One region of the Pseudoalteromonas sp. c7(2019) genome, then DNA from elsewhere that is predicted to be linked to it. Evidence: predicted binding sites of a transcription regulator. Region 1 holds the regulator's gene; the other holds the start of a gene.
What was found. Region 1 encodes FliA, which starts transcription of late flagellar genes. Its sites were predicted from a motif close to CTAAAGNTNNNNNNNNNNNNGCCGATA; they were not measured.
Positions count from the first base shown of each region.

Region 1 (4,432 bases):
TCACAATCAGGTATTGATACTACCGATAACTATCAAGAACCAGTTATGGAACAGCGTACTAAAAATATGTTTGCTCCTGAAAATGCAGCGCCAGTTCGTCCACAAACTCAAGCGGATAGCTTAGGTTTTGATGATTTAGACAGCGACTTTGATGATTTAGATAGTCCAGTAACTGCTCGCCAACAAACACCCAATAATGAAAGCGAAGAAATGACAACAATGCGTGAAGAAATGAACGCAATTCGTCAATTGCTTGAGCATCAAGTATCGGGCTTAATGCAGCAAGATATGGCGCGTCGCGATCCAACACGCGCTTGCATGGTTGACCGCTTAGTCGGTATGGGTATTGATAAAGAAGTCGCGCAACAAATGGCATGTTTTGTACCTGATGATGTATCTCGTAAGCAAGGTTGGAAAGCATTGTTAACGATGGTCGAAGATCAAATGCAAACAACCAATAATGAAATACTTCGCCAAGGTGGTGTATATGCGTTAGTGGGTCCAACAGGTGTTGGTAAAACAACAACAGTTGCTAAGCTTGCAGCTTTAGGCGCACAAAAATATGGCGCTGATAAAGTGGCCTTAATAACCACTGATACATACAGAATTGGTGCATATGAACAGCTTGCTACTTACGGCCGTATTATTGGTTGTGGTGTAAAGCAAGTTAAAGATGCTAATGAATTAGCTGAAGTTTTATATCATTTACGAAATAAACGTCTAGTATTAATTGATACAGCAGGTATGAGTCAGCGAGATTTACGTTTAACTGAGCAGTTAAACACGTTAATGCGTAACCAACGTGTGGATATTCGCAGTTACTTAGTACTAAGCGCGACGGCACAAATTAATGTATTACAAGAAACAGTACGCCACTTTAAAAAAGTACAGTTAAGTGGTTGTATTTTCACTAAGTTAGATGAATCATTAAGTTTGGGTGAGATAATTAGTATTGCGATTCAAAATCGCCTTCCAATAGGGTATCTTACTAACGGTCAACGAGTGCCAGAAGATATTCGTGTTGCAAATGCTGAAAAACTAGTGAAAAAGGCTGAGCAGTTATATTTAAAAAGAACAAAAGCACAACATTCAAGGCACCAAGCAGTGGCGCCAAGTACAGTAGGGATGTATGATTAACACAGTATTAGATCAAGCAAGCGGCCTGCGCAAAATGAGTCAAAACAATAACAACGGCGTAAAAGTTATCGCTGTAACCGGTGGTAAAGGTGGGGTAGGGAAAACAAATGTTTCTCTAAATACCGCTATTGCACTAGGGCAACAAGGTAATAGAGTATTAGTGCTGGATGCTGACTTAGGTTTAGCAAACTGTGATGTGATGCTTGGTTTACGTGTAGAGCGCAATTTATCACACGTTTTGTCAGGTGAATGTGAGCTTGACGAGATTTTAGTTGAAGGGCCTGCTGGTATTAAAATTGTACCCGCTACATCGGGCTCGCAAAGTATGGTTGAATTATCGCCATCTGAGCATGCCGGGCTAATTCGTGCATTTAGCGAATTGAATACCGAATTTGATATTTTAATTGTAGATACAGCCGCTGGTATTTCAGACATGGTGCTAAGCTTCTCACGAGCAGCACAAGATGTAATGGTTGTAGTGTGCGATGAACCAACATCAATAACCGATGCTTACGCACTTATTAAAGTATTAAGCCGCGAGCACGGTGTTTATAAGTTCAAAATTGTTGCCAATATGGTCCGCAGCATGCGTGAAGGCACTGAATTGTTTGCAAAACTATCTAAAGTTACCGATCGCTTTTTAGATGTTTCAATGGAGCTAGTAGCAACGGTTCCTTATGACGAAAATATGCGCAAAGCAACACGTCGCCAAAAGGTGATTGTTGAGCTCTTTCCAAGTTCGCCAGCCGCTCTCGCGTTTAAAGCGCTGGCGACAAAAGCAGTTAAATGGCCAATACCAAATCAACCATCTGGGCATTTAGAGTTTTTCATTGAGAAACTAGTAAACGGCTAATTATGACAACATTGGTGAATAGAGCTATGGGATATCAATCAACACAAAACTTAAATGTGATTGTTGAGAAACATGCATCACTTGTTAAAAAAGTGGCATGTCATCTAATTGCTCGATTACCACCTAGCGTTCAGCTTGATGATTTAATTCAATCAGGAATGATAGGTTTAATAGAAGCTTCAAAAAACTTTGATGCAACAAAAGGCGCAAGCTTTGAAACCTTCGCCGGTATTCGTATTCGCGGGGCTATGCTTGATGAAATGCGCCGTGGTGATTGGGCTCCTCGTTCAGTACACCGTAAAAGCCGACAAGTTGCAGAGGCAATTACTGGGCTCGAAAGCAGTCTGAATCGCGAACCAACAGATACAGAAGTTGCTGAAAAACTTGAAATTTCACTCAATGAGTACCATCATATTTTAAATGATGTTAATACTAGTAAAGTATTAGGCATAGAAGACCTTGGTGTAGATGAGGATGTTATTACTCCCGTAGGCCAAGATTTAGCGCTAGACAAACCTTTTAATAATGTTAAAAATGATCGGTTTAATGAGTCTTTGCTAAATGCAATAAAGTCATTACCAGAGCGTGATGCAATGGTACTTTCTTTATACTATAACGATGAAATGAATTTAAAAGAAATAGGACATATACTCGATGTAAGCGAATCGCGTGTAAGTCAGATACATGGTCAGGCGATGATTAAGCTTAAAGCTAAAATCAATGACTGGATAAACTAGTAGTAAGTAAACTAAGGTTAATACCTCACTGGGGGATGTTTTGGATAAAAACATGAAAATTCTTGTAGTTGATGATTTTTCAACGATGAGACGAATTATAAAAAACCTATTACGTGACTTAGGTTTCACTAACGTTCAAGAAGCTGATGACGGGTCTACAGCTTTGCCTATGTTACAAAATCAAGTGTTTGATTTTGTGGTTACAGATTGGAATATGCCGGGAATGCAAGGTATTGACCTTTTAAGAGCAATTCGTGCAGATGATAAGTTAAAACATATCCCTGTATTGATGGTAACGGCAGAAGCTAAAAAAGAACAAATAATAGCTGCAGCGCAAGCTGGCGTTAATGGTTATATTGTTAAGCCATTTACGGCTGGAACATTAAAAACTAAATTAGAAAAAGTATTTGAACGCTTAGGCTAATGATGGGGGAGAGGCTTATGTCAGCACCAGCTGCGCCTCAAATAACGTTAGAACAAGCTCGTCAACTCGTCATTTATTTAGAAAACGATGAGCAAGATAAAGCTAATCAGTTGATTTTAGAGACAGCTTCGCAAGAGCAGTCTAAATTATTTGCTGAAGTTGGGAAGTTGACTCGTCAACTGCACGAAGCACTTAAAAGCTTTGAGCTTGATACTCGCTTAACTAACATAACGACAGATGCGATTCCAGATGCTAAAAAGCGGCTTAATTATGTTATAGAAATGACAGAAAATGCGGCTAATAAAACAATGGATGCTGTTGAGGCTAGTTTACCTATAGCTCAGCAACTTGCAGATGAAATATCTCATATCAAACCGACATGGGATCGTTTAATGAGCCGGGAGATTGAGCTTGGTGAGTTTAAACAACTTTGCCATAGTATCGATAAGTTTATGAATAACTCTCATCATAAAACGGATGAGCTTCAAAGCTTAATGACAAATGTACTAATGGCTCAAGACTATCAAGACTTAACAGGTCAAGTTATTCGCCGTGTTATAGAACTTGTTAGAGAAGTAGAAGAAAGCTTACTTCATCTTTTAACAGCGTTTGCTGAACAAGATGACAGTGACAACACAGCGAATAAAGTAGAACAACAAAAAATAAAAGAACCAGTTGCCACACAAACTTTAGCAGGTCCTGAAGGCCCTATTATTGATAAAGAATCGCGTAATGATGTTGTATCTGATCAAGATGAAGTCGATGATCTTTTATCAAGTTTGGGCTTCTAAGAGGAGAGTAACTGCATGTTTGAAGTCGATGAAGATATTTTACAAGACTTTCTTGTAGAGGCAGGAGAAATCCTAGAGCTTTTATCTGAACAGTTAGTTGAACTGGAAAATAATCCAGAAGATACCGAGTTACTAAATGCCATATTTAGAGGCTTTCACACTGTAAAAGGTGGTGCAGGCTTTTTAGCTATGACAGAACTTGTTGATGCTTGCCACGGCGCTGAAAACGTATTTGATTTACTACGTCAAGGCGTGCGAACGGTCAATTCAGAGTTAATGGATGTTATTTTACAAGCGCTCGACACCATTAATGAAATGTTCGCGACTATCCAAAATAGGGATAAGCCAGAACCAGCAGATCCTGAGTTACTTCAAACCCTCCACATTTTGGGCCTACCTCCAACAGAAGCCGAGCTTAACGGAGTCGCTTCAGAAACTGACGTTGAACAACCTCTTGATGAAGTAGTTGATACGCCAATAGCTGATGAGG
Region 1 is NZ_WTKS01000016.1:72,735-77,166, reverse strand. Features, by position in the region: gene flhF (flagellar biosynthesis protein FlhF) at 1-1,137, shown strand, start outside; gene GQR38_RS16510 (MinD/ParA family protein) at 1,130-1,990, shown strand; gene GQR38_RS16505 (RNA polymerase sigma factor FliA) at 2,017-2,727, shown strand; gene cheY (chemotaxis response regulator CheY) at 2,768-3,151, shown strand; gene GQR38_RS16495 (protein phosphatase CheZ) at 3,169-3,942, shown strand; gene GQR38_RS16490 (chemotaxis protein CheA) at 3,958-4,432, shown strand, end outside.

Region 2 (4,432 bases), on a different contig from region 1:
CAGCAATAGCGCGTCCAAGTGAAGGTTTTTCTGCAATGTAGAGTTTCATAGCCTGCTCATCACTGTTTATATAAACAGTAGTCTAGCACAGCTATTTTAAAGGAGGGAACTTTTTGTAACTATTGGCTAGCTGGGCTTTTTTTGTCTTTTGTTAAAATATAAATAAGCGGAAGATAACAAACAACAACGGTGCCTATATTAATAAATGGCAATAAGGTTTTATAAATGTATGTACTATAAGAAAGATCCCATAAATGGCGGTCGACTAATCTAAATAGCTGTAAAATTGGTGCCATAATAACAACCAATTGACCTAATACGCATTGCCATAAATAAACCTTATCTTTTAAACCCAGATATGCGATGAGTGCCATCCAAGCAATATCATTAAGGGCCCAAACAAGGTATCGATAAACATAAATCCCATTATCAAACTCTTTCAAGTAAGGATGAATAATGGTTCCATATAAAAAAAAAGCGGCTGTAATTAAAGCGAAACGCAGGGCCAAATAATCTTTTCTAAAATAAAAGATGAAAATAGCAGGGCTTAAAATAAACACCCAACTAGTATCTAATATCAATATAGTCTTTAAAAACCATTCAGGCATTAGAGTTAATCAAGTTTTTTTTCATCATCGTCATTACCACCGCCATTTCCTGGCATATGACTAAACTTATCGACCTTTTTCATAAACTATTCCGTTACATTTGTTAAAGAAAGCATACTTTATGATAAATAAGTGTGTTTGCCAATAAAAGTTATCTTACATCTATAGGAGCTGACTCTTTTGCTTTACCTTGTAATATAGATATTTCTACTCGGCGATTCCTGCGGCGATCTTCATCGGTGTCATTCGGTACAAGTGGTCGTGTTTCAGCTCGACCAACCACCATCATTCGGGTTTTATCAAATCCTTGGACTTTTTGCAGTTCACTTGCAACGGCTACAGCACGCTTTGATGATAGGTCCCAATTATTAATATATAACTCATTTGATACCTGAAAATCATCTGTATGGCCAGATACTGTTATTTCACCGGGTACATCTTTTAACAGCACACCGATATCTTGAATTATAGGTTTAAACTTAGGTTGTAAAAATGCACTACCTGAAGGAAATGAACCATTCTCTCTAATGCGAATAATTATTTGCTGCCCTAAAGACTCAAGCTCAATTGCGCCATCGATTATTTGCTTTTCAAGCTGCTGCGCTATCTTTTTAACAAGCTCGTTAGTTTGCTCCTGATCGGCTGCTGAAGTTGCTTGCTCAGAAGATTCTTCTTGTGAGGTACTACGAGATTCGCCACCGCGTTTATCCCCGCGCTGTTCTTGCCTGCCGCCTGCTGAGCTTTCATCGCCAGCCTGAAACTCTAACATTTGTTGAGTCATTTCGACTGTTTGCTGCTGAATGGTTTCTATTGGGGTTGGCTCTGGTTTGCCTGGGGTAAACTCCATGGCAATAACAGAGGTCCCTTTAGGGATGTCTTTTACTTCAATTTTATTCTGCACGCCAAAAGCAAACTTCATAGAGCCCGCAATTTGTTTAAACTTAAGTACATCCATTTCTGAAAACGCGAGCAAGAGTACAAAAAAGCACATTAACAGTGACATTAAATCGGCAAACGTTCCCATCCATGCAGGTAGACCTGGTGGTGGACATTTGCACTCTTGATCAGACATAGTTACTCCTCGGTATCTACTTTGCGTTTAGATTCAGCTAAGTAATTTTTCAAAATACCTTCGATTACTTTTGGATTCTGACCATCTTGTATGCCTAAAATAGCATCCAAAATTAAACGCTGATTCATCGCTTCCTCGTCTTTACGCAGTTCAAGTTTTACCTGAATAGGAATTGCCACAACATTGGCTAAAAACGCGCCATATAAAGTTGTTAATAGTGCTACTGCCATTGCCGGACCAATTGCCTTTGGGTCATCCATGTTAGACAACATTGCAACCAAACCAATTAGAGTACCAATCATACCCATTGCAGGCCCTATATCAGCTAACGACTTAAATAAACCCGCGCCCAATTCATGGCGAGTCGTGGTTAGAGAAATATCTTTTTGAAGTGTAGCGCGAACTACATCTGCGTCGTGGCCATCAACGAGCATATCGACGCCTTTGCGCATAAAGGGGTTTGGAATTTCAGCTTCTTCGAGTGCTAAAAAACCGCCTTTACGAGCTGAATCCGCAAGTTCTACTGCTTTTTCGATAAGTATTTCTGGCGTTTCGATTTTAAACATAAACGCTTTGGCAACAACTTTACCTATCCCCAAAAATTGCGACATGGTGAAGTTTGATAAAACAATAAAGAGTGAACCACCAAATACAATAACCACAGACGGGGTATTGTAAAACATAGCCATTTCACCGCTACTACTCATAAACATAGACATGACAATTAAGCCAATTGCGCCTAGGATCCCGATTATGGTTGCTAAATCCACATTTCCTCCAGAAGTTTCATGCTTAATGGCCTTATCATAAACTTTTATTATTAACTGCTTATCGGCAACATATTGAATTGCTTAAGCCATTTTTATAAATAAACATAAAAAGCAGCCTTTAGCACTATCTTAGATCAAGTTATAAGGGCTACCTAATTATCAATTGATTTATTAAACCAACAGACCGCTATTAAGGTTTTATTAATGCACTTGAAATATAATTTAACGTTATAAAGGTAAAAAACCAATATCATCCTTTGACCTAGTTTAGCATTCCCCCTAAAATTGACCCCTAAATTTATTATGTAAGCTGAAATAAAGATGGCGACTAAAAAACCTGAAAACTTAAGTTTCGAACAAGCACTAGAAGAATTATCTACAATCGTTAGTGACATGGAACAAGGTGACTTATCGCTTGAGCAATCGTTAAAGCAATTTGAGCGTGGAATTGCATTAGCAAGTGCTTCATCAGGGAAATTACAGCAAGCAGAACAAAAAGTATCAATTTTGATGGGGAATGGCGAAAAGTCAGTACTTACAAACTTTGATAATGATATGGAATAGCTGTGAGCATAAAAAATCATATTGAACGTGCTCAAAAAGATGTAGTAGCGACCTTACAACAGCATTTTAACCAGCCTCTCGATACAGAAGAAACGGTAAAGAACGCCACCCAGTATGGATTATTTAATGGCGGTAAAAGATTACGTCCATTTTTAGTTTATGCCACAGGTAAAATGCTCGGCGCAAACCATCAAGACTTAAACGTACTTGCTGCTGCAATTGAGTGTATTCATAGCTATTCGTTAGTCCATGATGACTTACCAGCAATGGACGATGACGACTTACGCCGCGGACGCCCTACTTGTCATATAGAGTTTGGCGAGGCAAATGCAATTTTAGCCGGTGATGCTCTTCAAACTCTTGCTTTTGAGCTTATTGCGAATCACAAATTTGAATGCTCATCACAAACACAAGTAAAAATGATTGCTACACTTGCCCACGCATCAGGCCTTCAGGGTATGGTTGGCGGACAAGGTCTTGACATAGCAGCAACAGATAAAGTAATTACCGTACAAGAGCTTGAGCGAATACATAAGCTAAAAACCGGGGCTCTAATTAATTGCGCAATTACACTTGGTGCACTGTGCAGTGAAAAGGCTGATCAACAAACCTTAGAAAATTTAAGTGTTTTTGGGTATGCTATAGGGCTAGCATTTCAAGTACACGACGACATTTTAGATGTTGAAGGCGATACAGTTATTTTAGGAAAGCCACAAGGCTCCGATATTGCCGCGAATAAAGCGACATATCCGGCGTTATTAGGTATGCTAGGCGCTAAAGAAAAGGCGCAGAATTTAATACAACAAGCCCATGAAGCGTTAGCAAATATAGATGCTGACACAACACTTCTTGCGTCGCTAGCAAATTATCTAATTGAGCGTGACCACTAATTTTTGCTCATACGTATTGCAATTAGCACTGACATTATTACTCAACATTAATTATTCGTAAAAGCTTTGAATTAATTAATGTTAGCGAAGGATATATATAAAACCATGACACTTGATAGTAGCAAGTATCCATTACTTAATTTGGTTGACGAGCCAGCCCAATTGCGTGACTTAGCGCAAGACAAACTCCCTGCATTTAGCAATGAGCTGCGCGATTATTTACTCAACTCAGTATCGCAAAGTAGCGGTCATCTAGCGTCTGGTTTAGGGACGGTTGAACTAACCGTTGCCCTGCATTATGTTTATAACACTCCAGACGATCGCCTAGTTTGGGATGTGGGTCATCAAGCTTATCCGCATAAAATTCTTACTGGTCGTCGCGAGCAAATGCACACAATTCGCCAAAAAGACGGTTTGCACCCTTTTCCTTTTCGCGATGAAAGTCAATACGATACGTTTAGCGTAGGCCATTCAAGCACCTCTATTTCAGCTGCCTTAGGTATGTCTATTGCCGCACAAAAAGAAGGT
Region 2 is NZ_WTKS01000004.1:2,016-6,447, forward strand. Features, by position in the region: gene GQR38_RS05410 (DNA topoisomerase III) at 1-49, opposite strand, end outside; gene GQR38_RS05415 (hypothetical protein) at 120-608, opposite strand; gene GQR38_RS05420 (flagellar motor protein MotB) at 760-1,680, opposite strand; gene pomA (flagellar motor protein PomA) at 1,683-2,450, opposite strand; gene GQR38_RS05430 (exodeoxyribonuclease VII small subunit) at 2,772-3,014, shown strand; gene ispA ((2E,6E)-farnesyl diphosphate synthase) at 3,017-3,904, shown strand; gene dxs (1-deoxy-D-xylulose-5-phosphate synthase) at 4,010-4,432, shown strand, end outside.
Region 2: a site for FliA is predicted at 2,510-2,536, ahead of pomA (flagellar motor protein PomA). Genes of this name have one in related genera too.